One region of the Streptomyces sp. NPDC054786 genome, then DNA from elsewhere that is predicted to be linked to it. Evidence: riboswitches for the same ligand, from Rfam matches in the RefSeq annotation. Region 1 holds a riboswitch; the other holds the start of a gene.
What was found. Region 1 has a riboswitch for S-adenosylmethionine ahead of thrC (threonine synthase). Riboswitches for the same ligand answer to the same signal wherever they lie in the genome.
Positions count from the first base shown of each region.

Region 2: another riboswitch for S-adenosylmethionine. It lies ahead of ACWGI6_RS32740 (aminotransferase class V-fold PLP-dependent enzyme); the one in region 1 lies ahead of thrC (threonine synthase).

Region 1 covers NZ_JBSHAW010000042.1:21,807-37,543, reverse strand. The annotation lists gene ACWGI6_RS30085 (alpha,alpha-trehalose-phosphate synthase (UDP-forming)) at 1-1,320, opposite strand, end outside; gene ACWGI6_RS30080 (hypothetical protein) at 1,392-1,622, opposite strand; partial or broken gene ACWGI6_RS30075 (GntR family transcriptional regulator) at 1,898-2,654, shown strand; gene ACWGI6_RS30070 (glucosyl-3-phosphoglycerate synthase) at 2,659-3,621, opposite strand; SAM riboswitch class I at 3,792-3,952, shown strand; gene thrC (threonine synthase) at 3,970-5,253, shown strand; gene ACWGI6_RS30060 (MoaD/ThiS family protein) at 5,331-5,609, shown strand; gene ACWGI6_RS30055 (cold-shock protein) at 6,033-6,236, shown strand; gene groL (chaperonin GroEL) at 6,582-8,207, shown strand; gene ACWGI6_RS30045 (hypothetical protein) at 8,879-9,088, shown strand; gene ACWGI6_RS30040 (PTS transporter subunit EIIC) at 9,407-11,053, opposite strand; gene murQ (N-acetylmuramic acid 6-phosphate etherase) at 11,171-12,109, opposite strand; gene ACWGI6_RS30030 (MurR/RpiR family transcriptional regulator) at 12,241-13,188, opposite strand; gene ACWGI6_RS30025 (hypothetical protein) at 13,317-13,679, shown strand; gene ACWGI6_RS30020 (DUF4031 domain-containing protein) at 13,731-14,006, shown strand; gene ACWGI6_RS30015 (pyridoxamine 5'-phosphate oxidase family protein) at 14,216-14,758, shown strand; gene ACWGI6_RS30010 (Cmx/CmrA family chloramphenicol efflux MFS transporter) at 14,960-15,737, opposite strand, start outside.
Region 2 covers NZ_JBSHAW010000050.1:25,112-40,848, forward strand. The annotation lists gene ACWGI6_RS32700 (glycosyltransferase 87 family protein) at 1-643, shown strand, start outside; gene ACWGI6_RS32705 (hypothetical protein) at 741-2,123, opposite strand; gene ACWGI6_RS32710 (NlpC/P60 family protein) at 2,175-3,227, opposite strand; gene ACWGI6_RS32715 (NlpC/P60 family protein) at 3,462-4,487, opposite strand; gene ACWGI6_RS32720 (NYN domain-containing protein) at 4,791-6,164, opposite strand; gene ACWGI6_RS32725 (hypothetical protein) at 6,183-6,422, opposite strand; gene ACWGI6_RS32730 (rhomboid family intramembrane serine protease) at 6,715-7,395, shown strand; gene ACWGI6_RS32735 (Lrp/AsnC ligand binding domain-containing protein) at 7,392-7,673, shown strand; gene ACWGI6_RS32740 (aminotransferase class V-fold PLP-dependent enzyme) at 8,169-9,539, opposite strand; SAM riboswitch class IV at 9,709-9,826, opposite strand; gene trpD (anthranilate phosphoribosyltransferase) at 9,918-10,982, opposite strand; gene qcrB (cytochrome bc1 complex cytochrome b subunit) at 11,158-12,795, opposite strand; gene qcrA (cytochrome bc1 complex Rieske iron-sulfur subunit) at 12,792-13,856, opposite strand; gene qcrC (cytochrome bc1 complex diheme cytochrome c subunit) at 13,853-14,662, opposite strand; gene ctaE (aa3-type cytochrome oxidase subunit III) at 14,750-15,370, opposite strand; gene ACWGI6_RS32770 (DNA-binding transcriptional response regulator) at 15,634-15,737, shown strand, end outside.

The DNA.
Region 1 (15,737 bases):
GTGCAGCGCCCGCGCGGTGCCGCTGACGTCGTACGGGTTGACCGTGAGGGCGTCCTCGCCCAGCTCCTCGTGGGCCCCGGCCTCCCGGGAGAGCACCAGCACACAGCCATGGTCGGAGACCACCGGGATCTCCTTCGCGACCAGATTCATCCCGTCCCGGATCGGGTTGACCAGCGCCACGTCCGCCAGGCGGTAGGCGGCCAGCGAGCGCGCGAAGTCATCCTTCACATGCAGCACGACCGGCTGCCAACTCTCCGTGCCGTACTCGGCGTTGATCGCCTCGGCGAGCCGTCCGACCTGTGCCGTGTACTCCCGGTAGACGGCCAGGTCCTGGCGCGACGGATAGGCGAACGCGACGTGTACGACGCGCTCGTGCCACGACGGATGCCCCACCAGGAACTCCCGGTAGGCGAGCAGTCCCCGCACGATGTTCTTCGACAGCTCGGTCCGGTCCACCCGGACGACGGTCCTGCGCGCCGTCCCGTCGGGCCCCACGCCGATCTGCTCACGCAGGGCGGTCAGCCGCTCATTGACGTCCGCCTGTTGCGACCGCTCCCGCAGGAACCCGGCGTCCGCCCCGAGCCCGTGCACACCGATCCGGGTCTCGCCGGTGCCGTCGACCACCTCGGCGCAGCACGCGCGGAACGCGTCCGCCCAGCGGTGCGTGAGGAACCCCAGCCGGTCGGCGCCCAGCATTCCCCGCAGCAGCTGCTCGGCGATGTCGTCCGGCAGCATCCGGAAGTACTCCGGCGGCGCCCACGGCGTGTGCGAGAAATGGGCGATCCGTACGTCGGGCCGCAGCGCCCGCAGCATCCCCGGGACCAGGGACAGGTGGTAGTCCTGCACCAGCACCGCCGCACCCTCGGCGGCCTCGTCGGCCAGCGCCTGCGCGAAGGTGCGGTTGTACGCCTCGTACGACGCCCACTGCGCCCGGAACTCCGCACCGAAGGCAGGCTCCAGCGGCGTCTGGTAGAGCATGTGGTGGACGAACCACAGCACCGAGTTCGCGATGCCGTTGTAGGCCTCGGCATGCACCTCGGCCGGGATGTCCAGCATCCGGACGCGCTGTCCACCGGTGTCCCCCGGCTCCAGCGCACCACCCGTCCGCCGTACGGCTTCCCGGTCCCCGTCGCCCAGTGCGGCGCACACCCACACCGCGTTCGTGCCGGGCCCGATGGCCGACAGCCCGGACACCAGCCCGCCCCCGCCCCGCTTGGCGGTGAGCGTGCCGTCCTCCGTCAGACCGTAGGAGACCGGCCCGCGATTCGACGCGACAAGAACCTCGGCACCTGCTGGGGCCGCACTGCGCTCGGAGACCATGTCGCGAAGGTAACCCGCAACAGATCCGCGCAAACGTACGGAAGCGGCCAAGGGGTGGGGGCGGGGGCTCCTCAGGCGTCGCCCGGCCGTAACGCGTCGAGGGGCAACGACGGTTCCCCCTCCGGATGCCCGCAGCCGAGGCGGTCGCCCCGGCTGCGGGAGATACGTAGCGTGTCGCCGAGCGCGCCTGTCAAGCAACAGGCCAGAAAGCGCAGTTCGGGTGTGGTGGTCCCGTTGTCGCCGAGGAGGGCACGGGCGTGTCCCAGGAGGGTCTCACCGGATGCGAGCTGGGCGTACTCCACAGCGTCCGCTTGCCGGGTGACAGGGCCTTCCCCGTCGGAGAGCAGGTAGCACGGTTTCCCCTCCGGACTTGACCAGGGAAGCAGGCGTGGACGCACGGGAGGCTTCATGGCGACTCCAGTTCTCTAGAGAAGTTGGATCGCTACACATTGAATCGAAACGAGTGCACAGCGTCAACTAGTTCTCTAGAGATGTTGAGGGTTGAGGTGAGCGGTGCCCCAGGGCACTCGAACAGATCTCTAGGATGTCTAGAGATCGCCAGGAGGGATGCGTCGCCATGGCCGCACAGGAGAGCTCGTCGCCCAAGTACCGCCGGATCGCCGACGCTCTGAAGCGGGCGATCGCGGAGGGGGGATTTCCGGCCCGGTGACCGGCTGCCCGGGGAGAACGAGCTGATGGACCGGCACGGCGTGGCGCGGATGACGGCGCGACAGGCGCTCGGTGTGCTCACCTCGGAGGGTCTTGCCGATGCCCGCAAGGGTGCCGGGGTCTTCGTGCGGGCGTTCCAGCCGATCCGGCGCCGTGGCGTCCCGCGTCTGGCTCGGGAGCAATGGGGTGAGGGGCGTTCGGTCTGGTCGGCCGATGTCCCCGACCGTGACCTGGTGGTGGACGAGGTCACCGTGGACGAGGAACCGGCGGCTGAAGCCGTCGCTGCGCAGCTCGGCATAGCGCCTGGAGACGCGATGATCGTGCGGCGTCGCAGGTTCGTGCTCGACGGTAAGCCGGTGTTGCTGTCCACCTCCTACCTCCCTGCTGCTCTTGTCGGGGGATCGGCGATCGCGCAGCTGGATACCGGGGCGGGTGGCACATACGCCCGGCTTGCCGAGCTGGGTGCGGGGCCTGCCCGCTTCAGGGAGGAGGTGCGGACACGCATGCCGACGCCGGAGGAGGCCGCTCGGCTGCGCCTTCCGGCGGGCACGCCTGTCATTCTCATCAGCCGCACGGCCATGACCGCGGACGGGCGGACCGTCGAGGTCAACGAGATGATCCTCGACTCGTCCGCCTACGTGCTGGAGTACGACTTCGACGCCTGAGTCCTCAGGCCGCGCGCCGCTCCGCGTACTCCGGGATTTCGGCCATCGGGGGGCGCTCCTCGGTGTCGACCTCCGTGGTGCGCGGGACGAAGCCCTGCTCGCCGCGGTCGAACTGGGTCAGCCTGGGGCGCACCAAGTGGCCGCGAGTCAGGCGCAGTTGCGCGGTCCGGTAGATCGCGGCGGCCATCCGGCCCAGGGCCTGGCCGTCCTGGTGGCGGTGTTTGCGTACGCCGACGTCCACCTGGGCGAGGGCATCGAGGCCGACGGTGTGCAGGGCGTCGACGAGCAGGCCGAGCTCGACGCCGTAGCCGACCGGGAACGGCAGCCGCTCCAGGAGGGAGCGGCGGGCCGCGTACTCGCCGCCCAGGGGCTGGACGAAGCCGGCCAGCTGCGGCCAGTGCAGATTCAGCAGCGGACGGGCGACCAGCTCCGTCACCCGGCCGCCCTGGCCGGCCCCGGCGCCCTCGGCGCCGGTCTCCAGGGGACGGTCGTACATCGCCTTCACGAACTGGATGTCCGGATCCGTGAGCAGCGGGCCGACGATCCCGGAGACGAAGCCGGCGGAGAATTCGCGCAGGTCGGCGTCGATGAAGCAGACGATGTCGCCCGTGGTGACCAGCAGGGAGCGCCACAGCACCTCGCCCTTGCCGGGGAGGGCGGGCAGCCGCGGCAGGACGCTGTCGCGGTGGACGACCCGGGCGCCGGCCGCCGCCGCGATCTCGGCGGTGCGGTCGGTGGAGCCGGAGTCCAGCACCACCAGCTCGTCGACGAGCGGGACCGTGTCGGTCATCAGCTCGGCGCGGATCACCGACACGATCGCCCCGACGGTGGTCTCCTCGTCGAGCGCGGGCAGCACCACACTGACCGTGCGGCCCGTCTGGCGCTTCGCCTCCAGCAGCTGCCCCAGCGGGCGGTCCGCGGCGGACCAGGAGCGGCTGCTCAGCCAGCCCTCCACCTCTTCCAGCACGTCTACGACTCCTCGGTCGCCGCCGGATCGGCGGCCTGTGTGATCCATCTCGCGGTTCGGACGACTATCTCAACAGTCACGGCCTTCGGTTACAGTCTTGAACAACGCGGATGGCCGTCGCATGTCGGGGTCCGCGCCACAAACGCCTGGGTTTCGGCCCAGCGCCATACCGCTCATCCAGAGGGGCAGAGGGATACGGCCCGTTGAAGCCCCGGCAACCCTCCAGCCGGTCTTGCCGCCAGGACGCTGACGTCCCGCGTGCGCGAGGCTCCCGGCTTGGGAAGGTGCCAAATCCGTCTCGTGGCGAGATTCGTCGCGAGGAAGATGAGGAGAAAGGGCCTCGCCTCCATGGCTGTGCAAGTCACCGAAAACACCCCCACCGTCGCTCTGGGCCCCGCCGCCGCGCTGTCCTGCCGCGAGTGCGGTCAGCGCTTCCCGCTCGGCCCGATCTTCGCGTGCCAGGAATGTTTCGGGCCGCTCGAAGTCGCGTACGACCTGCCGAGCGGCGACCCCGAGGGCCTGCGGAAGCAGATCGAGGCCGGTCCGGACAACATCTGGCGCTACGCCCCGCTGCTGCCCGTCCCCGCCGACGTGGCCGACAAGCCCAACCTGAACCCCGGCTTCACCAAGCTCGTCAAGGCCGACCGGCTCGCCGCCGAGCTGGGCGTCACCGGCGGTCTGTACGTCAAGGACGACTCCGGCAACCCGACGCACTCCTTCAAGGACCGCGTCGTGGCGATCGCCGTCGAGGCCGCCCGCGCGTTCGGCTTCACCACGCTCTCCTGCTCCTCCACCGGCAACCTCGCCGGTGCGGTCGGCGCCGCGGCCCGCCGCGCCGGTTTCGAGTCCTGCGTGTTCATCCCGCACGACCTGGAGGCCGGCAAGGTCGTCATGGCCGCGGTCTACGGCGGTGACCTGGTCGGCATCGAGGGCAACTACGACGACGTCAACCGCTTCTGCTCGGAGCTCATCGGCGATCCCCTGGGCGAGGGCTGGGGCTTCGTCAACGTCAATCTGCGCCCGTACTACGGCGAGGGCTCCAAGACCCTCGCGTACGAGATCTGCGAGCAGCTGGGCTGGCAGCTCCCGGACCAGATCGTCATCCCGATCGCGTCCGGCTCGCAGCTCACGAAGATCGACAAGGGGCTCAAGGAGCTGATCGCCCTCGGCCTGGTCGAGGACAAGCCGTACAAGATCTTCGGCGCCCAGGCGGAGGGCTGCTCGCCGGTGTCCACGGCCTTCAAGGCCGGGCACGACGTCGTGCGCCCGCAGAAGCCGAAGACCATCGCCAAGTCGCTGGCGATCGGCAACCCGGCCGACGGCCCGTATGTGCTCGACATCGCCCGCCGTACGGGCGGCGCCGTCGAGGACGTCAACGACGAGCAGGTCGTGGACGCGATCAAGCTGCTGGCCAGGACGGAAGGCATCTTCGCGGAGACCGCGGGCGGGGTGACCGTCGGCGTGACCAAGAAGCTCGTCGAGGCCGGTCTGCTCGACCCCTCCCTGACCACCGTCGTCCTGAACACCGGTGACGGCCTCAAGACACTGGACGCGGTCGCCCCGACCTCCGGACCCACGGCGACGATCCGTCCCGATCTGGACGCGTTCCGCGCGGCCGGCCTGGCACGCTGAGGCCGTCGGCCGGTCCGCGGACGAGGCCGCGCCACAGCCCCCGAACTCGTACTCCGTCATTCCTGGAAGGCACCACCATGAGCGTCAAGGTCCGCATCCCCACCATCCTCCGCACGTACACCGATGGCCAGGCCGAGGTTCCCGCCGAGGGCGCGACCCTCTCCGAGGTGATCGCCGACCTGGAGAAGAACCACCAGGGCATCGCGGCGCGAGTGCTGGACGACGCCGGCAAGCTGCGCCGCTTCGTGAACGTGTACGTCAACGACGACGATGTGCGCTTCGAGCAGGGCCTGGAGACGCCGACCCCGGACGGCGCGGGCATCTCGATCATTCCGGCGGTGGCCGGCGGCTGCTGATTTGCGCCATCTCTTCCCCTGCTTGACCGGAATTGCCCCGTCCGCCAGAAAGCGGACGGGGCAATTCCGTGTTGTGAAAGGGGATACCATTGGGGTGATCCCCCTGCGCTATAACGCGTGCGTGTGCCGAACGCATATGAGGCCGCGATCAGTTGTGCCCAAAGTGTGTGCAGCATTTGTCGCTTAGGTGCGCTATGCCCGGCCCGACTTGCCCGGGAGAACCGGGATTTCACGGCATATTGCCGATTCTCCGGCCCCAGAATTCTCGTCCGATTGACCTGTTGCGCTGGGCATCTGTGCAGATACATTCAGCGGCGGTCGACGCGTTCCGGCGCACATCCCACGGGATTTTCGCGGGGTGAGGTCTGACCCGGGTCCGCGGAGTGCGGTCCTGCGCAAGGGCCAGTAATAGGGGAGTTAGGCATGGCTCAGGGCACCGTCAAGTGGTTCAACGCGGAGAAGGGGTACGGCTTCATCGCGGTCGACGGTGGTGCGGATGTTTTCGTCCACTACAGCGCGATCCAGATGGACGGTTACCGCACCCTCGAGGAAGGCCAGCGGGTCGAGTTCGAGATCTCGCAGGGCCAGAAGGGGCCGCAGGCGGACATGGTCCGGGTGGCCGGCTGAGGCGCCGACCGACTGCAGCGTAGTGAAGGCCCGTGCCCCTGAGGGGTGCGGGCCTTCTGCTGTCCGTCGTCGGCGGACGGTCGGGCGGCCCCCCGGGGCGCCCGTGCTCACCCGTCACTCGGTCACCACTCCAATGGGAGGCTTCTTCGAAGCCGCCTTGCACTCAAGGGGTGCGAGTGCTAATCATTGCGTTAGCACTCTCCCAGTGAGAGTGACAACGAAGGACCGGGTCGGTGAGGCCCGCAGGCCGGGTGGGGCAAGGAACCACACGGGTTTGCAGGTCGTCCGTCGCGGGCGCCAGCGCGGTCCGGAGCAATCCACCCCAGTCCGGGAGGACCACTTCACATGGCCAAGATCATCGCGTTCGACGAGGAGGCACGGCGCGGTCTCGAGCGCGGGATGAACCAGCTCGCCGACGCCGTCAAGGTCACCCTCGGCCCCAAGGGCCGCAACGTCGTCCTCGAGAAGAAGTGGGGCGCCCCCACGATCACCAACGATGGTGTTTCCATCGCCAAGGAGATCGAGCTCGAGGACCCGTACGAGAAGATCGGCGCCGAGCTGGTCAAGGAGGTCGCGAAGAAGACGGACGACGTCGCCGGTGACGGCACGACGACCGCGACCGTCCTGGCCCAGGCTCTGGTCCGCGAGGGCCTGCGCAACGTAGCCGCCGGCGCCAACCCGATGGCCCTCAAGCGCGGTATCGAGCGTGCCGTCGAGGCCGTCTCCGCCGCCCTGCTGGAGCAGGCCAAGGACGTGGAGACCAAGGAGCAGATCGCTTCGACCGCCTCCATCTCCGCCGCTGACACCCAGATCGGCGAGCTGATCGCCGAGGCCATGGACAAGGTCGGCAAGGAAGGCGTCATCACCGTCGAGGAGTCCCAGACCTTCGGTCTGGAGCTGGAGCTCACCGAGGGTATGCGCTTCGACAAGGGCTACATCTCGGCGTACTTCGCCACCGACATGGAGCGTATGGAGGCGTCGCTCGACGACCCGTACATCCTCATCGTCAACTCCAAGATCAGCAGCGTGAAGGACCTGCTGCCGCTCCTGGAGAAGGTCATGCAGTCCGGCAAGCCGCTGCTGATCATCGCCGAGGACGTCGAGGGCGAGGCCCTGTCGACCCTGGTCGTCAACAAGATCCGTGGCACCTTCAAGTCCGTCGCCGTCAAGGCCCCGGGCTTCGGTGACCGTCGTAAGGCCATGCTCGGCGACATCGCCATCCTCACCGGTGGCACCGTCATCTCCGAGGAGGTCGGTCTCAAGCTGGAGAACGCCGGTCTCGAACTGCTCGGCCGCGCCCGCAAGGTCGTCATCACCAAGGACGAGACCACCATCGTCGACGGTGCCGGCGACAGCGAGCAGGTCCAGGGCCGGGTCAACCAGATCCGTGCCGAGATCGAGAACAGCGACTCGGACTACGACCGCGAGAAGCTCCAGGAGCGTCTGGCGAAGCTGGCCGGCGGCGTGGCCGTCATCAAGGCCGGTGCCGCCACCGAGGTCGAGCTCAAGGAGCGCAAGCACCGCATCGAGGACGCCGTTCGCAACGCGAAGGCGGCCGTCGAAGAGGGCATCGTCGCCGGCGGTGGCGTGGCCCTGCTCCAGGCCTCCCAGGTCTTCGAGAAGCTGGAGCTCGACGGCGACGAGGCCACCGGCGCCAACGCGGTGAAGCTGGCCCTGGAAGCCCCGCTGAAGCAGATCTCCGTCAACGGCGGCCTTGAGGGCGGCGTCGTCGTGGAGAAGGTGCGCAACCTGCCCATCGGTCACGGCCTCAACGCCGCGACGGGTGAGTACGTCGACATGATCGCCGAGGGCATCATCGACCCGGCGAAGGTCACCCGCTCCGCGCTGCAGAACGCCGCCTCCATCGCGGCGCTCTTCCTCACCACCGAGGCCGTCATTGCCGACAAGCCGGAGAAGGCCGGCGCGGCCGGCGCTCCGGGCGGCATGCCGGGCGGTGACATGGACTTCTGATCCACTGGATCAGAGCTGATCCTCCCGGATCACGTCCACACGTACGTCGGGGCGGCACCCTCCTCCCAGGGGGTGCCGCCCCGGCGGCGTTTCCGGGGCACCACCACCCGGCGTGCCGTGCACGGGCGCCGTCCGATGCCCGTCGGACGCGCTACCGCCGACGGCCGATGAGGCAGCCCGCGACGCACGGCGCCCCGGCCGGCCTGGCGCGCCAGGGGCGGCGTAACCCGGATCAGCCTGCCGCCGACGTTACTGCCGTGCCGATGCGGGCGACGGCGGTCCGGCCGCACCCCGCCCCGGTACCGCGGCTTCGTGCCTGGTTCGCCGCTCCACGACGGGCCTCCCCACCTCCCCGTGGGTCTCTTGTGGGTCAACTGCCGCACAGATGCTGGGGGAAGCGGCCGTCCCGGTCTCGGTGAGGCCCGGCCCCTCCCGCTGGTCGTCGTAACTCGGCCCCGAGCGTGGCGCGGGGTGACGAGGACGGGGCGTGGGGCTGGGTTCCGGGCATCGCGGCAACTCCCTGTTACACACGATCGGTTGTTGGATCCGCTTCTCTCTGCAGGCTAGGCCCGCAACCGCCACGCTGTGTGCACAGTGGGAACACTCAGCGTGGAAGGTGATGAGGCGAAATGTTGACGGCGCGTGATCGGGTACGGCAGGCCGAGGGTGTTATGGCGGAACTGCACACCGCACTCCAGGCAGTGGGAGTCACGCTGCCTTCCCTCTGCGTCGACCCGGTGTCGTGCGCGAGCACCGTCATGGCGCCACTGGTCGAGCTGGGGCGCTGCAATCTGGACACCGCCCAGCGGCTGGCCGACGTATTGGTGGACTACGCCAAGACCGCCGCTCCCGGCCACGGCCCGGAGGAGGGACAGCCGTGATCCCGTCGTTCGGCAACTGTGCGGTGGACAGGCGGGACAGGCGGGACAGGCGGGACAGGCGTGTCGGCCGGGTCGTGGGCCACCAGGGGGTGTTGCTGAAGCTCCGCCCACCCGGTGGCGGCCGACCGTGGACCTGCCCGCCGTACTTACTGCACACCGCGCCGCCGTCCGCCGTACTGGCGGCGCGCGTCAGCGAGCTGAACCGGGAGAGCCGGATGCCCTGAGGGAAAGGGCCAACGGGCGTTCTTTCATGAACCTCGCAGGCCAGGCCAGGCCAGGCCAGGCCGGGCCGGGTCGGGTAGGGCCGGGCCGGGCCGCTCAGCGTGCCCCCAGGCCGGCCGGGGTGCCGTGTGTGGTGGGGCCTCCTTCAGTGGCTGCGGGGTCGGTCTCCGTGGATGCGGCTGCGGGGCCAGGGGCGGTGTCGGTGTCGGGGTCCGTGTTGAGGTCTGCCCGCATCTGCTTGCTGAAGCCGAAGAAGTAGGTGGCGAGGAAGCCGGTGAGGTAGCCGACGCCCAGGCCGAGGGCGTAGATGACGAGGGTGGTGGCGATGTTCTGGTCGCCCTTGACCAGGGGGAACAGGGCCCAGCCGGAGGGGCCGATGGCGGTGGAGCCGACGGCGTCGCCGAGTTGGTTGAAGAGGCCGATGAAGCCGCCGCCGAATGCGCCGCCGATGCAGGCGGTGATGAAAGGGCGGCCCAGAGGGAGCGAGACGCCGTAGATCAGCGGTTCACCGACGCCCAAGAAGCCCGCGGGGAGGGCGGACTTGATGGTCGTACGGATCGAGCGGTTGCGGGGGAGCCGGAGGTAGACGGCGAGGGCGGCGCCGACCTGGCCTGCTCCTGCCATGGCGAGGATCGGGAGCAGGACCGTATAGCCCTGCTGCTCGATGAGGGTGGTGTGGATCGGGATCAGGGCCTGGTGGAGGCCGAGCATCACGAGGGGCAGGAAGAGGCCGCCCAGGATGAAGCCGGCGAAGGCCCCGCCGTGGGCCAGCAGCCAGTTGGCGAAGGTGCCGATGGCGGTGGAGACCTCGCCCGCGACGAACATCAGGCCGAAGATCGTGACCAGGCCCGTGACCAGGACGGTCAGGGTCGGGGTGAGGAGGACGTCCAGCGCCTCGGGTACCAGTTTGCGGCACCACTTCTCCACCCGGACGGCGAGCAGTGCCGCGGCCAGTGCGCCCAGTACGCCGCCCTGGCCCGGTGCGAGCTTCTGGCCGAAGGCGGTGATCTGGGCGATGCCCGGGAACACGATGACCGCGGCGACCGCGCCGCCGAGGATCGGTGTGCCGCCGAACTCCTTGGCGGTGTTGTAGCCGACGAAGACGGCGATGAGGGACATGAAGCCGGAGGCGATGGCCGCGAGCGCCGGGACGACGGACGGCAGCCAGCCGAGGTTGGCCAGCAGACCGTTGATACCGGCGACGATGCCGCAGCCGATCAGGGCCGGGATCAGCGGGACGAAGATATTGGCGATCCGGCGGAGGAACAGCTTCACCGGGGTGGAGTTCCTGGCCTTCTGCCGCGCCTTGAGGGCGGCGCCTTGAGCGGCCAGCTCCGCGGCGGTGGCGGGTGCGGGGGCAGGCTCGCGAGTGGCTGTGGTGCCGGTGGGTGCCGTGGGGACGGCGGCCTCTGGTGGGGGTTCCGGTGCGGATGCGGGTGTCGTGGCCTGGGGGCCGACGGTCGTGGCCTCCGGTGCCGTGGTGCGGGACTGCTCGACCAGGCGCGTGAACTCGGGGGTGACCCGGGCGACCGTCCCGGGGCCCAGCACGATCTGGTACGTGTCGTCCTCGACCACGCCCATGACGGCCGGGAGCGCCTTGAGGGCTTCGTCCTGGACCAGGGAGCGGTCCTGGACGCCGAGGCGGAGCCGGGTCATGCAGTGGGCGACGGAGGTGAGGTTCTCGGCGCCGCCGACGAGGGGGAGGATCGCGGCGGCGGTGGCGCGGTTCTTGTCTTCGGGCATATGCGGTGCCTTGCTGTGGAGACAAAACAGGAGCAGGGGTTGGGGGCGGGGCCGGGGCCGGGGTGAGGTCCGGCCCCGGGGGTGTGTGAGCGGTGGGGCCCGGCGGGCCCCGGTGTCTCAGTGGGGCTTGGCGGCCTGGAGGGCTTCGCGCAGATGGCCGTTGGCGGCTTCGAGGAGACGGGCGGCGGTGGGGCCGTCGACATCGCCGAGGAGGGTGAGGATGGCGTTCTTCACCTCGCCGTCCGTGCTGCTCAGTGCCGTCTCGATCTCCAGGTCCGTGGCGCCGGTGGCGAGCGCGACGATACGGCGCGAGCGGGCCCGCAGCTTTTCGTTGGAGGCGCGGACGTCGACCATCAGATTCCCGTAGGTCTTGCCCAGGCGGATCATGGTGATGGTCGAGAGCATGTTGAGCACCAGCTTTTGGGCGGTGCCCGCCTTGAGCCGGGTGGAGCCGGTCAGCAGCTCGGGGCCGACCACGATCTCGATGCCGTGCTCGGCGGCCGCGGCCAGCGCCGAATCGGCGTTGCAGGACAGGCCGATGGTCAGGGCGCCCAGGTCACGGGCGTATTCGACGGCCCCGATCGCGTACGGCGTGCGGCCGGAGGCGGAGATGCCGACGACGGTGTCCACGTCGGTCAGGCCGATCCCGGTCAGATCCTCGACGGCGAACTTCTTGCTGTCCTCGGCGCCCTCGACGGCGGTGACCATGGCGGACGGACCCCCCGCGATCAGCCCGAGGACTTCGGACGGGTCGGTGTTGAAGGTCGGCGGGCATTCGCTGGCATCCAGCACCCCGAGGCGGCCGGCCGTACCGGCGCCTGCGTAGATCAGCCGGCCGCCGCGGGCCATGCGCGCGGCGGTGGCGTCGATCGCGGCGGCGATCTCGGGGAGCCGCCGGGCGACGGCGGCGGGGACGGTGGCGTCCTCGTCGTTCATCGTGCGGGCGATGTCCAGGGTGGAGCGGCGGTCGATGTCCGCGAGCTCGGGCCGGAATGCCTCGGTGGTGAGGGTGTCCAACTGGGCGCGCAGATGGGCGTAGTCGGCGGTGGAGGTCATGGCAATGACGGCTCTTTTCGAGTCGGGCTCGTCGGGGGGCCGGTGCTTTTCGGCTGCCTCGTCGCGGGGGTGCCGCTGTGCCGCCCCTGCCGCCGTCGCGGCACGGGCCCCAACGGCGGGGCGGCGTGAGGTCAGCGCTGGTTGTTGCGTGGTGAGTGGCGGTGGGCGAGGGCCTCGTAGGAGGCGGAGAGCGCGGGGGCGGCGGTCTCGTACGTACGCTGCGCGACGCCTATGAACAGGCAGTCCACGACCAGCAGCTGGCTCGTCCTGGACGACATCGCGGCCGGCCGCAGCTCGCTCTCGCGGGCCGTGGACGTGGTCAGGATGTAGTCGGCGTACGAGGCGATCTCGCCGTCCGGGCGGCCGGTGATGGCGATGGTCGTCGCGCCGTGGTCGAAGGCCACCCGCAGTGGCTCTATGACATCGGTGGTCCGCCCGGAGTGCGTGATCGCGATGGCGGCGTCACCGGTCCGCATCTGCACCGCGTTCGTCACGGCCAGATGCGGGTCCGCGTGCGCATGCGCGATCAGGCCGATGCGCAGCAGCTTCTGGGCGAGGTCCTGGCCGACGAGATTGGAGGCCCCGATGCCGTACACATCGATGCGGCGGGCCCCGGAGAGCGCGGTGACGGCGGCTTCGAGCTGGGTGACGTCCAGTGCCGCGGCGGTGTCGGCCAGGCACTGCTGCTCCTCCTGCGCCAGCTTCGCGACGACATCGACGAGGGAGTCGTCGACCGCTATGTCGGCGGTCACCGCGGGCGCGCCGCCGGCCGCCTGCTGCGCGGCGACCGCGGCGAGTGCGAGCCGCAGATCGCGGTAGCCCGGGTAGCCGAGCAGCCGGGACGTCCGCACGACGGTGGCTTCGCTGGTGCCCGTGCGCTCCGCGAGGCCGGTGACGGTGAGGGCGGCGCAGCCGGCCGGGTCGCTCGCGACGGTCTCGGCGACCCGCTGCATGGAGCGGGTCATCGTCGGGGCGAGGGTGCGGACCTTGGCGGCCAGTGCGGCGGGGGCGGGTGGGGCCGGGGCCGGTCGGGTCTCGACGGCCGCGTCCTTGAAAGTTTCCTTCACGCTGCTGCTCACGCTTGAAAAGTAATTTCATCGACGCTCGGCGTCAATACCCTCTGTGAGTGCTGTGGACAGAGCGCATGATCCGCCTCGGCCTGTGGACAACGCCGTTCGCCGGTGGGTGGTCGGGGGACAATGGGGGCATGGAGCTGGAACAGGCATTGCACGCCGCGCGGGCGCTGGTGCTCGCTGACCTGATGGCGGACAAGGTGGCCGACGCCGACATCGTCTCGCTCGTGGAGGACGCGGTCGTCCACCGCCGGTGGTGGGTGGAGCAATGGCCTGAAGGCGCGGCATTCGTCGCGGGACTGATAGCGCAGGACGTCCAGGACGCCCTTCTGGACCGGTACGGCCGCTGGCCGCTGTGCCCCGTGTGCACGGAGTCGGGCGATCCCCATGCGCTCGATGTCGAACCGGAGTTGGGGCCCGACCCGCATTGGGTCTGCCCCAAGACGGCGGTAGCGGTGGCTCGGGTCGGGCGGCTGGGTGCCCCCGTGGAGGGGTGAGGCGGTTGAGGGTGTGGCGGGCTGATGCGGTGATCCGGCCGGAGGGCTGACGTGGCGATCTATATCGATCCACCCACCTGGCCCGGCCACGGCCGGATGTGGTCGCATCTGGTCAGCGACCACTCCTTCGACGAACTGCACGCCTTCGCCGCGGGGATCGGCGCGCCCCGCCGGGCGTTCGAGCGCGACCACTACGACCTGCCGGCGGAGCGGTACGGCGACGCGGTGCGTGCCGGGGCCGTGGAGGTCGGCAGCAAGGAGCTGCTGCGCCGGCTGACGGCCGCGGGGCTGCGCCGGCCCAAGAACCGGCCGGCGCCGCAGAGGTGAGGCCGTCGCCGTCGGCCGTGAGGTCGTCGCCCCCGGCACCCCGGCACCCTGGTTCTCCGGGCCCGGTTCTCCGGCACCGCGTTGCCTCGGCTTCGGCCCCGAGGTCTGCCGCAGCCCGTACCGCCCGCTGCGGCGCGTCGTAGCGGCGGCGTGATGGCGTGCCCCCGCACGATGGGCCTGACCGTGCGCCGCATCGGAAGGGGACAGTCATGTCAGCCAGCGAACCGGGCCGGGAACCGGCCACCGATCTCGACCCCGGCTACAGCAGTGAGGGCGCCACGGCGACCGGATGGCCCGCGGCCGTCGGCGGGATGACCGAGGCGGAGATCTTCTGGCTCACCACCGTCCGGCCTGACGGCCGTCCGCATGTCACCCCGCTGCTCGCCGTCTGGTCGGACGGCGCCCTCCACTTCTGCACCGGCCCCGGCGAACGCAAGGCCAAGAACCTCGAAACCAACGCGCACTGTGTGCTGACGACCTCGACCGCCGGTGGCAACGATCTGCATGTGGGGCTCGATGTGGTCGTCGAAGGCGATGCGGTGCAGGTCAGCGACGAGCCGACACTGCGCCGGCTGGCCGATCTGTACGCCGGGAAGTACGGCAGCGACTGGCACTTCGACGTCCGCGACGGCGCGTTCTACGGGCAGGCCGACCGGGCCGTGGTCTTCCGGGTCGAGCCGGTCACGGCCTTCGGGTTCGGACGGGGAGAGACATACAGCCAGACGCGCTGGAGGTTCGAGGGCGGGGTGTGAGGCCCGTGTGACGGCCGGGGGTGATGGGGCTGCCGTGGTGCCGGCCCGCGGTGCTTCCCCGGGTGGTGCCCCGAGGAACCCGGGTGGTCCCTCCGCTCCCCTGGGCGGCGCCCCGGGCTTACCCGGGTGCTGGCCCGCGGTGCTCCTCCGGCCGGTGCCCCGCGCTTCCCCCGAGGCCCGCCCCCTATGCCCTAACGCGGCTCAGTGCCGCCCCGCTGTGTCCCCGGCCTCTGCCGTCCCTGCGGTGGCCGCCGTCCCTGCCGCCACCGCCGTCACCGCCGCCTCCGCTGTCTTGTGTGTCGCCGGTGCGGCGCTGGCCGTCGCCGAGGAGGCGATCAGCCGGGAGTGGCTTGTTGCGCGGTGCAGCCGGAAGGCGAGGGCAGTGGTGACGACGGCGGCCGCGGCCAGTGCGGCGCCGGTCCAGGCCACGGACGGGTAGCCCCAGCCTGCGCCGATGGCCAGACCGCCGAGCCAGGGGCCGAGGGTGTTGCCGATGTTGAAGGCGGCGGTGGTGGTGGCGCCGGCCAGCGTCGGCGCGGCGTTCGCCACGTTGAACATCCGGGCGTTGAGCGCCGGGGCGGTGGTGAACGCGGTCACCCCGAGCATCAGCGAGAGCGCGACGGCGGCGGCCGCGCTGTGCGCGGTCAGTGCCAGGACCGCCAGCACGATCGTGGAAGCGGCGATGCCGCCGAAGAGCGTCCCGAAGAGGTGCGCGTCGGCGATCCGGCCGCCGATGAACGTACCGATCAGTGCGCCGACGCCGAACAGTGCGAGCACCGTCGGCACCCAGCTCTCGGCCAGGCCGGCGGTGTCGGTCAGCAGCGGCGAGAGGTACGAGAAGAGCGCGAAGACCGCGGCGCCGTTCAGGGCGGTGGCGGTCAGCGCCAGCCAGACCTGCTTGTCCTTGTAGATGGTCAGCTCGCGGCGCAGCTGCGGGCGGTCGTCGCCGGTGGGCACGGCCGTACGCGGCACCAGCGCG
Region 2 (15,737 bases), on a different contig from region 1:
CGAGTCGCTCGGCGCGCTGGTCTTCCATGTCGCCCGGCAGTACGGGTGGGACGGACAGGTCCTGCTGCACTACGGCTCGCTGGAGTTCCTCGGGCCGGGCGTCCCGTTCGTCAGCACCCTGGCGCTCACCCTGAGCCTCGCCGCCGCGGGCTGGCTGTTCCTGTGGCGGGTGCGCGCCCGGGAGTTCGGCCCCGCGACGCTGTGCGACGCCGCCTTCACCGCCACCCTGCTGTTCACGACCACCAGCCGCGTCATCAGCCCGCAGTACATGCTCTGGCTGGTGGGGCTCGCCGCGGTGTGCATGACCGTACGCGCCAGCCGGCAGGCGCTGCCGGCGCTGCTGGTCCTGCCGGCCACCGGGATCACGCTGCTGGAGTTCCCCGTCTGGTTCGCGCACATCGTGGCGAGCGACCTCCAGGCGGTCGTGCTGCTGGCCGCGCGCAACGGCCTGCTGGTCGCCGCCTCGCTGCTCGCCTGCCGCCGGCTGTGGGTCTCGACGCGCGGCGGCGGTCAGGGGCGTACGGGCCCCGTCGGCGTGGTCAGCGCGCGCCGGCCGGTCGGCGAGACCACCGCGGCTCCCCCACAGCTCACGAGCTCCGCCCCGCAGGCACCCACGGACGGGTCGCCGTCATCGGGCCCCTGAGCCCGGCCCCGCGCCGCCGCGGCTGTGCCCGCAGGCGGCGCAACGGCAGTCCGCGCCTCCGCACGGACGGACCGCCCAGCCGGCCCGCCGCCCGCCCTCACCGCCGCAGCTGTGCCTTCACATACGCCCGCCACTGCCGGGTGAACTCCGCGAGTCCGACGCCCAGTTGGGAGCGCAGGGCGCGGTCCGTCCGGTCGGCGTGGGCCGGCGGCCGACGACCGGCGCCGGCCCGTGAGGCCGGACGGGAGCCCGCGGCGACCGCCGTGGCCGCCTCCATCGGCGCCCCCGCGCTCCCCGACGAGACCCGTATCGCGCTCTTGCCGGCCGCCCGGTAGAAGGCGATCAGTTTGGCCTCGCCCCACTTGTCGGCGATCATCCGGCAGGCCAGCCAGCTGCCCTCGTAGGCCTTGGCCAGCCGGTCGGCGCCGGCCTTGAAGCCGAAGTCCTCGTCGGTCGGCAGACGGGCGGGGGCCTTGCCCCGGGCGACCGCGCGGGTGAGTTCCGGGGCGGTGGTGGCGGCCTTGCGGCGGCCGCCCCGGTAGGCGACCCAGTCGGCGAAGCCCTCCGAGAGCCACAGCGGGGTCGCTGCCGTGGTGGCCGTGCGGGTGGCGACATGGGTGGTCTCGTGGGTGAGGACCACCCTGCGGCCCAGGTCGTTGAGCTCCTCGTAGGCATCGGGGTTGATGATCACGCGGTCCGCCGGCGTGCTCGTCGAGACGCCCGCCTCGCCCGTGGTGACCGCCGCGATCCCGGCATAGCCGGACGCATCGTCGCTGCCCATCAGCTGCGCCATCCGCTCGACCGAGTCCGGCGACTCGACCACGACCTTCTTCGACCACTTCCCCTTCCAGGCAGCCGAGACCGCGGGCACCGCCCGGTCCACCCGGCGCGCCAGATCCTTCAGCCGCGCCAGATGCCCGGCGCCGCCCAGGATCAGGCTGTGCTGGCCGCGGACCAGCCGCACCGGGCCCTGGTCCCACAGCTGGCGGGTGCCGCTCCGGCCCGCCGCCGCGCCCTCGGTGTCGGAGGAGATCAGCCAGTGGCCGTGGCGCCGGGTCAGGGTGAGGTACTGGACGGCGTGCACCGGCGAGGTGTCGTAGCCCTTGATGCGGTAGCGCAGCCGCACCTTCGCGGCCAGGTGTGTGTCGGATTCGCCGGCCGCGAGCGGGAAGGCGCCGGTCGAGTCGAGGTCGTAGTGCCAGTCGGCCAGTGGCACGGCTGCCAGATGGGCGAACATCGTGCGCTGTCGGTCCCGGTAGCCGCCGGCCCGCGGGTCGACGGAGGCGAGGAAGCCCACCGCGTCCCGCCGCTGGACGGCCCGCGCACGGGTGTCGAGCATCCGCTGGACGTCCGGGTAGCGGGCCGGTGTGGAGGTCGCGGGCGCACAGCCGGCCAGCGGGGCGAGCAGCGCGAGGAGCAGGGCGGCGCAGCCCGCCGCCCCGGCCCGCGACGGCCGCCGTCCCGCCCACTGGTGTGACATGCGGACGATCGTAGATCCGCCCCGGCCGGGGCAAAAACGCTGCGCTCCGCCTCAGGGCCTGGTGACGGACGAGATCGGCAGCATCCCGACGGGGTCGTAGCGGACCCGTGCGCCGGGATAGGGCGCGTGGACCACTTGGCCATTGCCGACGTACATCCCGACGTGGCTGGCGTCCGAGCGGTAGATGACCAGGTCACCGGGCTGCATCCGGCTGAGGGGCACCTGCCGGCCGGCGCCGCGCTGAGCCTGCGAGGTACGCGGGATGGAGACGCCGGCCCGGCCGTAGGCCCATTGGGTGAGTCCGGAGCAGTCGAAGGCCGAGGGCCCGTTGCCTCCCCACGCGTACGGCGAGCCGACCGCGGCGCGCACCGCGGCGACAGCCGCGGCGGCCCGTCCTGAGGCCGGTACGGCTCCCCGCAGGTCCGGGACCGCCTCATGGCGCCCGTCGCTCCTGGAGGCCCGGGCGTAGGCCTCCCTGGCGTCCCTGGGGAGCGCGTCCAGCAGCCGCCGCGCGGTGGCCAGCTTGTGCTGGACGTCCTTCTTGTGGCGCGCGACCTCCTTGCGGCCGGCCTCCAGCTCCGCCAGCTTCCCGGCGGTCTCCCTGCGCTGCTGCTCCAGGGAGCGCTGTGCGGCTCTCAGCCCGTGCAGCTCGCCGGCCTGGCGGGTCCCGAGCCGGTCGAGGGCGGAGGCCTTCTCCAGGTAGCTGTCGGGCCGTTCGGAGAGCATCAGCTTGACGGTGGGGTCCATCCCGCCGGCCCGGTACTGGGCGGCGGCCAGCGCGCCCAGCCTGCCGCGCATCCGGTTGACCCGCTCCTGGGCGCGGGCGGTGCGGTCCTGCAGGGCCGCCACCTGGTCGCGCAGCTTCTTGGTCCGTGCGCCCGCGCCGTTGAACTTCTCGGTGGCCCGCTCCGCCTGCTCGTAGAGGTGGTCGACCCGCGCGGTCGCCGTATCGCGGCCGACGGCCGTGCGGCTGACGGGGGTGGGGTCGGCGGAGGCCTGCGGGGCCGACAGCGCGGCGGCCGCGGTCGCCAGGGCGGCCGAGACCACGGTGACCCCGGCGAGGGTGGTCGGGCCGTGCTGCGAGGTACGGCGGTGGGACGCCACGAGAGCCGCACTCCTTCCGTGTGCAGCCCCTGCCGCCCCGGGAGGGCGGTCGGTGAACCGGATGCTGCGAGGGCAGACAGTAACGGCGCCGGTGCGATCCGGCCAAAGCGGCCTTTTCGTACGCAAAAAGCCGCCCCGCCGGTGACTGTGCAGGTCACCGGCGGGGCGGCAAGTCAGCGGCCGAGGCCGCAATTCGCCCGTTCGGGCGGCAGGTTGAGAGGGTTGTGAGGCTTTTCAGACCCGCACGCCGAACGCGAACGGCATGTTGCCGATCGGCTCGTAGCGCACGGCGGCGCCGGGCTTCGGCGCGTGCAGCACCTGGCCGTTGCCCGCATAGAGACCGATGTGGTGCAGGTCGCCGTAGAAGAGCACCAGATCGCCGGGCTTGAGGGCGCTCTGCGAGCCGATCCGGGTACCGGCGTTGGCCTGCGCCTGCGAGGTACGCGGCAGCGACTGGCCGGCCTGCTGGTAGGCCCAGGAGGTCAGACCCGAGCAGTCGAAGGAGGACGGGCCGGTGGCGCCCCAGACGTACGGCGAACCTATCTTGGACTGTGCGGCGGCCAGGGCGGCCGCACCGCGCTGCGAAGCCGGCACGTCATCGCCGAGGTTGACCCGCTGGTTGCTGCGGTTGGCGCGGTTCTCCTCGGCCTGCATGGCCGCCCGCTCCTTGGCGGTCATCTGGTTGAGCAGCTGCTGCGCCTTGCCCAGCTTGCCCTTGATCTCGTCCTTCTTGTCACCGAGCGCCTTACGGGTCTCGGAGAGGTCCTGGATCTTGCTCGTGGCCTCCGAGCGCTCCTGGGCCAGCCGGCGCTGCTTGTCCGCGATGGTCTTCAGCTGGTCGGCCTGCTTGCCGCTCAACTGGTCGAGCGTGGCGGCCTTTTCGAGGTAGGTGTCCGGGTCACCGGAGAGGAACAGCTGGACCGACGGGTCGATGCTGCCGCTGCGGTACTGGCCGGAGGCGACGGCGCCCAGGCCCTTGCGCATCTGGTTGAGCTCACCCTGGCCACGGGCGACCTTGTCCTGGAGGTCGTCGACCTCCTTCTGGAGCTTGTCCTGCTGCTCCTTGACCCCGTCGTACTTCTCGGTGGCCTGCTCCGCCTGCGAGTAGAGCTTGTCGACCTCGGACTTGACGTCCTTCTTCGACTGATGAGGGGCGGCCTGGGCGGCCTGGGACGAAAGGGCGACGGCCGCCGCGGCGGTGGCGGTGAGCACGGTCACGCGAGTACGGCTCGGCTGCTTGGGTCGACGGTGGGACGCCACGGGGGCGAGCTCCTTCTTCCTCCAGCCGCCTACCGGGAAGTGGGGGGGTGAGACCCCGGCTCCGCGTGAACGCCGCGGACTCGGCGGTACCTTCACCTGTTCATCCCGGTTGGATAATCATCTGCATGAAGGTTCGGGCCTGACCTTAGTAACCGAGCTGTGATCGCTTCAAATCCTCAGGGGAAAAATCTGCGCCACCAGCCCCATCTTTTACCAACATCACACAGCCAGTGAGCATCAACTGACGCTCAGAGACGGATTACCCGCGATTTCCCGTGTTCCGACGCTCCGGGCGGCGACGCGTCAGGTCCGCGCAAGTCGTTTGAGAAGCAAGGCCGATGCGACCGGCCGCGCCCCGGCCCTCGCCACACCGTCGGCCACTTCCCGGTCCGTGGAGACCACCACGACCGGACGGCCGGGTGGTTCGGCCCGAACCAGCTGACGAATCAACTCATCGGCCGTTACGCCCGGTTTGCTGAAAAGGACCCGGACCCCGCGCGGCGGCGCGAGCAGTACCGGCGCCGCCAGCTCCGCCCCGTCGAAGACACAGGTCATCTCCGCACCGGTCTGGGCCGCCAGCACCGCGAGACCGCCCAGCAGCCGCAGCCGCTGCTTGTCGAGCGGCATGGTCGGATAGCCGGTTTTGGTGACGTTGTAGCCATCCACCACCAAATGCGCCTGCGGCAGCGCCAGAAGCTGGTCGAGCAGCGCCGGATCCATCTCCGACAGCGCCCGGGTCGCAATGTCCTTCGGCGTCATCCGGCCCGGTGCGACCGCCTCGACGGTGTCCGCCGGGTGGACGCTGGCGGGCGGCAGTGCCAGCTCGCGGCGCAGCCCCTGCGCGGCGTCCAGGACCGTGTCCAGCAGCAGCCGCAGCCGCATGTCCTCGACGCTGCGGCCCTCGCGGGTGGAGCGCCGGCTGGCCTCCAGCGCCGCCTCGGCCTCCGCGATCCGGGCCTTGAGCCGGCGCACTTCGCTGTCCGCCGCGGTCTTCTCCGTGGCCGCCCGGTCCCGGACGTCCGCCATGGCGCGCTCGGCCTTGCGCACCGCGGCCTCACCGCGCTTGACGTCGCTCAGTGCGCTGCGCAGCTTGCGCCGCAGCGACTCGTTCTCCTTGCGGACGGCATCCAGGTCCACCCGGATCCGGTCGGCCTCCGTACGGGCCTCGCCGCGCGCCTGCCCCAGCTCCTCGCGCAGCCTGGCCAGCTCCCGTTCGGCCTCCTCGCCGGCCCGCTCGGCGCGCGCCCGCTGCGCCTCCTCGCCGGCCGCCGCGACGAGCTTGACCCAGCCTTCGGGGCGCAGCACATAGGCGGCCGCCGCGACATCGAGCGGATCGGCGGCCGCGGGCGGAGTGCCGTGCTCCAGCGCGTCGGCGAGCTCAGACTGCGCCTCACGCAGCTTGCCCGCGATCCGCTGCCGGAAGACCGCATCGCTCTCCAGCGCTGCGGCCATCGCATTTCCGGCGAATTTGGCCCGACGAGTCGGGGTGAACCGGGCGTACTGCCGCAGTGGGGGCGGAAGTTCGGCGAGGGTCAGTGCGCCGAACGACTCCGCGGTGAGCGCCACGACACGGCGCCGTACGCCCTCGGGCAGCGGACGGTCGAGCACTTCGTCGGCCGCACCCTCGGGTGCGTCGTCACGCTGGGCCCCCGGCTCCCCTTCTGGACGGTCCACCACGGCTGCATCGCTCCGATCTCAGGCGTTCGCGCCCGGGCGGTCGACCAGCTCGATCTGGTCGACCGCGTTGCACCAGCGGCAGCGCACGGACTCGATGCTCTCACTGAGGACCTCGCGCTCCTCCACCGTCGGCGCCCCGGCCAGGTCCAGGTGGACGTACTCCACGACCTTCGACCGGCGGGTCACATCGAAACGCGTGAGGTTGCCGCACAGGGTGCAGCGCCACCGGGTTCCGTCCGTCGGCAGGGGAACAGCCATCGTGTCGTCCTCTTTCGTGCTCGTCGTCTCGTGCTGCTGCGCGGTTCACGCGGTGCGCCGTCGGATCGCGGAAGTACGCAAAGTACTGCCTGTAACCCTACGGCCTGATGGGGGGCCGGTGCGGGCCCGCCCAGGTGCCGGGACGCGGCGAGGCACTCTGTCCCGATTGCCCGCATTGGGTCATGATCACCTCATGACGGTGCCGGCCCCCTCACCCCGCTCTCCCCGCTCGTCCGGCCTCCTCCCCCGCCCTCCGCACCCCACCCAGTCACTGGCCGCGGTGTTCTCGCGGATGACGAATGTGCTGATCGGCCTGTGCTGTGCGGTCTTCGTGGTCGGCCCCGCCTCCGGCCTGAACCGGATATACGGCACCGGCGATGCCCTGCTGAAGGCCCAGACCGCGTATTTCGAGCGGTGGGGCGTGATCCCGCTGGATCTGTGGAGCGGTTCGGTACGGGCGCTGATCACCCCGCTCACCGCGTTGTTCGTGCACGGCAGCTGGCTGCATCTGCTCGGCAACGTGCTCTTCCTGTACGTCTTCGGCGGGATGACCGAGGCACGTATGGGCAGGTGGCCGTTCGCCGCCTTTTACCTCATCATCGGCTACCTGGCGCTGCTCGGCTACGCGGCCGCACACGCCGCCTCGGGCCAGACGCTGGTGGGCGCCTCCGGCTCGATCTCCGGCGTACTGGGCGCCTTCCTCTTTCTGTTCCCCACGGCCCGGGTCACCAGCGTCTTCCCGTTCCTGTTCTTCCTGCCGCTGCGCTTCCCCGCCTGGATCGTGCTGCTGTTCTGGTTCTTCCTTCAGTGGCAGGCCGCGCAGGACGACCCCCGCGGTCCCGGCGTCGCCTACCTCGCCCATGTCGTCGGCTTCGCGCTCGGCTTCCTGTACGCCTGGGCCCGATACGGGAGGGATAGTGTGGGGGCCACCGGGGGAGATGACCGGGCAACCGAGGGAGAGAGCCAGCCGTGATCACGTCGATCGTGCTCATCAAGACCAACGTGGACCAGATCCCGGAGATCGCCGCGAAGATCGCCGCGCTGGAGGGTGTCAGCGAGGTCTACTCGGTCACCGGAGCCCACGATCTGATCGCGATGGTGCGGGTCGCCGCCCACGACGACCTCGCCGACGTCATCCCGGGCCGGATCAGCAAGGTGCCCGGCGTCGCCGCCACGGAGACGCACATCGCCTTCCGTACGTACTCCCAGCACGACCTTGAGGCTGCCTTCGCGATTGGGCTCGACGCGTAGCCCTTCCTTATCCCACGTTTTCGGCTGTCCCGCCGTGGTGGTTGTTCGCCGTTGCGCCTCTCCGCTGCGCTGTGCTTTGCACCCCACGTTGTCGGCTTGCCGCCGTTGGGGTTCGTCACCGTTGCGCCTGCGGCGGGCTGGGGTCGCTGCGCGGGGCTGTCGGGTGCGGTGCCGCTCCTCCGGACTTCGTCCTGCGGCGCGTCCCCTCCCGTTGAGGGGTGGAGAAAAGGCTGGTGGGGGTGCCGGTAGGTGGTCCGGTGCGCCTTGCGTCTCGCACGTGAACCCGCGGGCCGAACGCCCGCCCCCACCCACGTTTCACCCATCCACTCACGGGAGGGGGCGGGCCGGAGGGGCCTGGTGTGTGGACGTAAAGCGCAGCAGTCCACACACCAGGCCCCGCAGGCCCGTCACCGCACCCACAGCCCCGCGCAGCGGACCCCGCCCGCCGCAGGCGCAACGGCGAACAACCGCTACGGCGAGAGGGCCGACAACGGATTAAACGGCGGGCACACAACGCCCGTCCTCCGTGCGGTAGTTCCAGCGCGCACCGTCCGCCACCAGCTCCTTGACCGCCCGGACGAACCGCTCGACGTGCTCGTCGGGCGTCCCGGCACCGAAGCTGACCCGGATGGCGTTCAGCGACCGCTCACCGGGCGCCGCCTCCGGGGCCCCGCACTCCCCCGGCTCCTGCGGCTCGCTGCCCAGCAGGGTCCGTACGAGCGGGTGCGCGCAGAACAGGCCGTCGCGGACGCCGATGCCGTACTCCGCCGACAGCGCCGCCGCGAAGTGCGAGCTGTTCCAGCCCTCGACGACGAAGGACAGGACGCCCACCCGCGCCGCGTCCTCGCCGAAGAGCGAGAGCACGTTCACCTCGGGCACCTCGGCCAGCCCTTCCCGCACCCGGGCGATCAGCTCCTGCTCACGGGCGACCAGGCCCTCGAATCCGGCCTCGGTCAGCGCCCGGCAGGCCGAGGCGATCGCATAGGCGCCGATGACGTTCGGCGAACCGGCCTCGTGCCGGGCGGCGGTGGTGTGCCACTCGACGTCCACGCCGCCGTCCGTCCGCCGGGAGACCTTGCGGCTGGCGCCGCCGCCGGCCAGATACGGTTCGGCGTCCTGCAGCCAGTCCGCGCGGCCGGCCAATACACCGGCGCCGAACGGCGCGTACAGCTTGTGCCCGGAGAAGGCGATCCAGTCGACGTCCAGCTCCGCGATGTCCACGGGGTGGTGCGGGGCGAGCTGCGCCGCGTCCAGCACGATCCGCGCACCGTGCGCATGTGCGGCGGTCGCCAGCTCCCGCACCGGCCACAGCTCACCGGTCACATTCGACGCACCGGTCACACAGACCAGCGCCGGGCCGTAGGGCTCCCGCTCGGCCAGCGCCTTCTCCAGGGTGTCCACCGCCTGCTGCGGGGTGCGCGGCGCGTTGAGGTAGGTCACCGCGACATCCGCGCGCTGCTCCCACGGGAGCAGCGAGGCATGATGCTCGGTCTCGAAGACGAACACCCGGGTGGCCTGCGGGAGTACGGCGGCGAGCAGGTTCAGCGAGTCGGTGGTGGAGCGGGTGAAGACCACCTGGTCCTCGGATCCGCAGCCCAGGAACTCCGCGATCGTCCGGCGGCTGTTCTCGAAGAGGTCGGTGGACAGCTGCGAGAGGTACCCGGCGCCGCGGTGCACGCTGCCGTAGTACGGGGCGTAGGCCGCCACGTCGTCCCAGACCCGCTGCAGCGCGGGCGCGCTGGCGGCGTAGTCCAGCGCGGCGTAGTCGACCTCGCCGCCGGTCACGAGCGGAACGAGCACGTCCCGGCCGAGAACCGGCAGCGGGGCACACACGGAGCGGTCGGCGGCAACGGCGGAAACAGACATGGCGAACTCCCGTAAGAGGTAAGCGAATTCGCTGCGGGCGGGGCGCAGGAGCGCACGGCACGGCGCCGCAGCGGAAAAGGAAAAGGGGTGCGAAAAAGGGGCCGTCGAGCCCTATCGCATTCGCTGATTCACGGAAGTTCTCCCTCGGGGACCAGGATCCCTGGCGAGGGATCCGCGCTTGCCGCAGACCTCGCTGCCTGCGGCCTGGTCATCACCCGGGGCACCCCGCCACGGAAGGAGGGTTGCCGGACAGCGGGCCGGGGCCTGCATCGCTGTCACTCGTGACCTGCGCAGAATCATGCCACACCGGCAACAGCGCGCAAGCCCCGGTCCGTATACCGGACCGGGGCTTGCGTCACACTCCGCGTCACCGCGCGCTCATGTGTTGCTGGCGGCCACCCAGCGCTCCAGCGCCTGAAGCGCCGCACCCGAGTCGATCGCGGCGGCGGCCCTGTCGATACCGGCCCGGATCTGTTCCGCCAGTGGGGCGTCGGTCGGCTCCAGCGCGACCAGCGCCGCCGCGGAGTTCAGCAGCACCGCATCGCGCACCGGACCGGTCTCCCCGTCCAGCAGCCGGCGGGCCACCTCCGCGTTGTACGACGCGTCCGCGCCGCGCAGCGCCTCCACCGGCACCAGCGGGATCCCCACGTCCCGCGGGTCGAAGGCCTCCTCGCGCACCGTGCCGTCCCGGACGATCCAGACCCGGGAGGTCGCGGTCGTGGTCAGCTCGTCCAGGCCGTCATCGCCCCGGAAGACCAGCGCCGACGAGCCGCGCTCGGCGAGCACCCCGGCCAGGATCGGCGCCATCCGGGCGTCGGCGACTCCGGTCGCCTGGGCGCGGACCCTCGCGGGGTTGGTCAGCGGGCCCAGCGCATTGAACGTCGTACGGATGCCGAGCTGGCCCCGGGCGTTGGCGACGTGCCGCAGCGAGGGGTGGAACGTCACCGCGAAGCAGAAGGTGATGCCCGCTTCCTGGGCGACCTCGGTGACCCGCTGCGGGGTGAGGTCGAGATTGACGCCGAGCTTCTCCAGCACGTCGGAGGCGCCGCTGGCCGAGGACGCGGCGCGGTTGCCGTGCTTGACGACCTTGGCGCCGGTGCCGGCCACCACGATCGAGGACATCGTGGAGATGTTGACGGTCTTGGCGCCGTCGCCGCCGGTGCCGACGATGTCCACGCTCGGCCCGGGCACCTCGATCAGCCGGGCGTGCGCATACATCGTGCGCACCAGTCCGGAGATCTCCGCGACGGTCTCGCCCTTGGCCCGCAGCGCCACCGCGAAGCCGGCGATCTGGGCGTCGGTGGCCTCGCCCCGCATGATCTTGTCCATCGCCCATGCGGTGTCGTCCGCGGCGAGGTCATGGCCGTCGAGCAGGGCGTTGAGGACGCCCGGCCAGGTGTGGGCCGCCACGCTGTCGCCGCCCACCGGGGTCACAACGTTCATGGTCCACACTCCTGGTTCGTCTCCTGCTTATGCCGTCACCCTATCGAGACGACGGCACGCCGGAGGGCCCCGTCCGGATTGGGGTCTCCCCTGCTCGGCCGAGGCCGAGCGCGGGGAAGGACGGGGCCCTCTGGGTGGCGTGCTACCTACGGTGCGCTACGAGGCGCCGCGGTGATCAGTGGTGGCCGTGGCCGCTGGTGATCTCCTTGTACTCCTCCACCGTGGGCTTCGGGATGACGTTGTCCTCGCCGTAGAAGTTCCGCGAGAGCCGGGCGCGCAGCTTCTGCGAGAGCGACAGCTTGCGTGCCACACCGTTCTCGTCGACCTCCGGGCCGAGCTCGACCGGAGTGGGCTGCTCGTGCTGCGTGAGCACGTGCAGCTGCTCCTGGTCGAGCGGCTCGTGGACCTCGATGAACTCACCGTGCGGCAGGCGCTTGATGATGCCGGACTCGCGTCCGTGCAGCACCTTGTCCCTGTCGCGCCGCTGCAGACCCAGGCAGAACCGCTTGGTGGCGATGAAGCCCAGCACCGGCCCGACGAAGAACGCGATCCGGACGAACCAGGTGATCGAGTTGATCGACAGGTGGAAGTGCGTGGCCCACAGGTCGTTGCCGCCACCGATCAGCATCACGAAGTACGCGATCAGCCAGGCGACACCGAAGCCGGTACGGGTCGGGACGTTGCGCGGGCGGTCCAGGATGTGGTGCTCGCGCTTGTCACCCCTGACCCAGGACTCGACGAACGGGTAGACCGCGATCGCGACCAGGACCAGCGGGAAGATGATGATCGGGATCAGCACACCGAAGTTGACGGTGTGGCCCCAGAAGTTCCACTCCCAGCCCGGCATGACACGCACCAGACCCTCGGCGAAGCCCATGTACCAGTCGGGCTGGGCGCCGGTGGACACCTGGTCGGGCCGGTAGGGGCCGATCGCCCACACCGGGTTGATGCTGGCGATCGCGGCGATCGCGGCGATCACACCGAAGACCAGGAAGAAGAAGCCTCCGGCCTTGGCCATGTAGACCGGCAGCAGCGGCATGCCCACGACGTTGTTGTTGGTCTTGCCGGCACCCGGGAACTGGGTGTGCTTGTGGTAGAAGACCAGGATCAGGTGCGCCACCAGCAGGCCGAGCATGATGCCCGGCAGCAGCAGGACGTGCACCGTGAAGAACCGCGGGATGATGTCGTGCCCCGGGAACTCCCCGCCGAAGATGAAGAACTGCAGGTACGAACCGACCAGCGGCATCGCCAGGACGACGCCCTCGATGAACCGCACACCGGTACCGGAGAGCAGGTCGTCGGGGAGCGAGTAGCCGGTGAAGCCGGTGAACATGCCCAGCACGAACAGCAGGAAGCCGAACAGCCAGTTGACCTCGCGCGGCTTGCGGAAGGCGCCGGTGAAGAACACCCGCATCATGTGGACCATCATCGCGGCCAGGAACACCAGCGCGGCCCAGTGGTGGATCTGCCTTATAAGCAGCCCGCCCCGGACGTCGAAGCTGATGTCCAGCGTCGACTCGAAGGCCTGCGTCATCCGGATCCCCTGCATGGGCACATAGGAACCGTGATAGGTCACCTCGGCCATGCTCGGGTGGAAGAACAGCGTCAGATAGACACCGGTCAGGATGATGATGATGAAGCTGTAGAGCGCGACCTCACCCAGCATGAAGGACCAGTGGTCCGGGAAGATCTTGCGCATGTTGGACTTGGCGAGGCTGTAGATGCCCAGCCGACCGTCCGCCCAGTCCGCGATCCGCTCGCCCCGTGGCGCGGGGCCACGGCGGGTGGTGGTCGCGGTTGTCTCGTTACTCATCCGCGCTCCCAGAAGCTCGGGCCGACGGGCTCCGCGAAGCCGGTTGCGGCCTCCAGGAAGCCGTCCTTCTCCGTGATGTGCAGCTGCGGCAGGGCGTGTCCGGCCGGACCGAAGATCACCCGGCCACCGTCAGAGAGGTCGAACGTCGACTGGTGGCAGGGGCAGAGCACGTGGTGGGTCTGCTGCTCGTACAGGCTGATCGGGCAACCCACGTGGGTGCAGATCTTCGAGTACGCCACGATGCCCTCGTGCGACCAGGAGAGTTCGTGCTTGTCCTTGATGTCCTGCGGCTGGATCCGCACGAGCATCAGGGCGTCCTTGGCGATCTTCTCGGCGAACTCCTCGTCGTTCTCCTCCAGGCCCTCGGGCTTGGCGAACGTCAGGGAGCCGACCGCGATGTCCTCGGGACGCAGCGGGAGGTTGGTGGACTGGTTGACGAGCCGGACGCCCTTCTTCCAGTTCGTGGTGCGCAGCTTGGTCCCGGGCAGCGGCCCGAGGTCACGCAGCAGGACGACGCCGGAGAGCGGCACCAGGGCCAGCGCGCCGAACATCGTGTTGCGGATCAGCTTGCGGCGGCCGAACTGCGACTCCTTCGCGCCCTCCGCGAAGTCCGCCATCACCTTGGCCTTGACCTCGGGCGAAGCCTCGATCGGGTGGCGCTCGTCGGCGACCTCCTCGTCCGACATCAGCGTGCGGGCCCAGTGGACCGCACCGGCGCCGATGCAGAAGAGCGCCGCGCCGAGCGTCAGACCGAGCGCGAAGTTCAGCGCGCTGATGTGACCGATCGGCCAGATGTAGACGATCTTGTCGATCGGGATCGCCACGTACGAGGCGATGAAGGCGACCGTGGCCACCATCGACACCAGGAAGAGGAGGGCCACGGTGCGCTCGGAGCGCCTCGCGGCCTGCTCGTCGATGTCCTGGGCCCGGTGCTCGTGGGCCGGCAGGCCCGGGTCGGCGAACGGGTTCTCCGCCGTGGCCACCGCGCCTTCGTGAGCCGTCTCCCGCTCACCGGGAAGTGTTTCTTCTGGCACGTCTTCGTGTCGTCCAGTCTCGCTCATGACTTCTTGGCCTTCGTAGTCCGGGCTGCGACCCAGATGGCGACCGCGATCAGCGCGCCCAGGCCGAAGATGTAGCCGAAGAGACCCTCGCTGACCGGGCCGAGACCGCCGAGGTCGAGGCCGCCGGGGCTCTCGGATTCATCGCCGTTGACGGCGTCGAGGTACGCGATGATGTCCTTCTTGTTCTCCTTCGCCAGCGAGCCGTCGCCGAAGGAGGGCATGTTCTGCGGGCCGGTCTCCATGGCCTCGTAGATGTGCTTCGGGTCCACACCCTCGAGCGTCGGTGCGAACTTGCCGTCGGTCAGGGCGCCGCCCTTGCCGGTGAAGTTGTGGCACTGCGCGCAGTTGGTGCGGAACAGCTCGCCGCCCTTGCCGATGTTGGCGCCTTCGGGGCTGTACTGCTCCTTGGACGGCACGCTCGGGCCGGGGCCCAGCGACGCGACGTAGGCCGCGAGCTGATCGATCTGGGCGTTGTTGTAGATGTTCTTCTTCTTCGGCACCTGGGCGCCGGGCTGCTGGGCGGGCATACGGCCGGTGCCCACCTGGAAGTCGACGGCTGCGGCGCCCACGCCGACCAGGCTCGGGCCGTCGGAGGTGCCCTGACCGCCGGTGCCGTGGCAGCTGGCGCAGCCCACGGCGAAGAGCTTCTTGCCCTCCTTGACGGCAAGAGACTGGGCGGTGTCATCGGCCTGAGCCTTGTCCGCCGGCGCGAACGCGGCGTACAGCCCCCCAGTGACCGCCAGCGCGAAGAGTAGGACGACGAGCGCCGCCAGCGGATGGCGCCGTCGTGCGGAGAGCTTTTTCACGGATTACCCCGGTGTCAGGATCTTCTGCGTCGATGCTTTGGCTATGTCTGTCTGAAATGCGGGCCCGGCAGTCAGGCCCGGTACCGGTTACCGGATCAGGTAGATCGTGGCGAAGAGGCCGATCCAGACGACATCGACGAAGTGCCAGTAGTAGGACACGACGATGGCCGCGGTGGCCTGCGTGTGGGTGAACCTCTTGGCCGCGTATGTCCTGCCCAGGACCAGCAGGAAGGCGATCAGACCGCCCGTCACATGCATTCCGTGGAAGCCGGTGGTCAGGTAGAACACCGAGCCGTACGGGCCGGACGAGAGCGACAGGCCCTCGTGCTTGACCAGCTCCGTGTACTCGAAGACCTGACCGCCGATGAAGATCGCACCCATGATGAAGGTGACCACGAACCAGGCCCGGAGCTTCTTGACATCGCCGCGCTCGGCCGCGAAAACGCCGAGCTGGCAGGTCAGAGAGCTGAGCACCAGGATCGTGGTGTTGGTCGCGGAGAACGGAAGATTCAGCGCACTGGCGGATTCCTTCCAATACTCGGATCCGGTCACCGAACGAAGGGTGAAGTACATCGCGAAGAGGGCCGCGAAGAACATCAGCTCGGAACTCAGCCAGATGATGGTTCCGACGCTGGTGAGGTTCGGCCGATTGACCGACGGGTGCGCGTGCCCGGTTTCTACTGTCGTTGCTGTCGCCACGACCGACATTATGTCGGTCGCTTATCCCGCCCTCACTCCGGGGGGTGCCGTTCGGTGTGTCAAGGGCGTATGCCCTGCTCGTACGGCCCATTTCGGCGGTCGCCCGAAGGGGGGACCGATCGGGGGCACCGACGCGCGCCGGCCGCGCCGGAGCCGCTCCTGACGGCCCGTCGGGCAGATCTTGGATCCGCTCAACCCCTCCTGCGGGCCCGCGCTGCGGGAGTAGCATCCGCCTCACCCGATGCTGTGCCGCTACGAAGCGTGGAGGAACGATGCAGGCGACTGCCACGGTGCTGGTCTACAGCGACAACGCCAACACCCGCGAGCAGGTCCGGCTGGCGGCCGGACGGCGCCCCGCCGCCGATGCCCCGCAGAT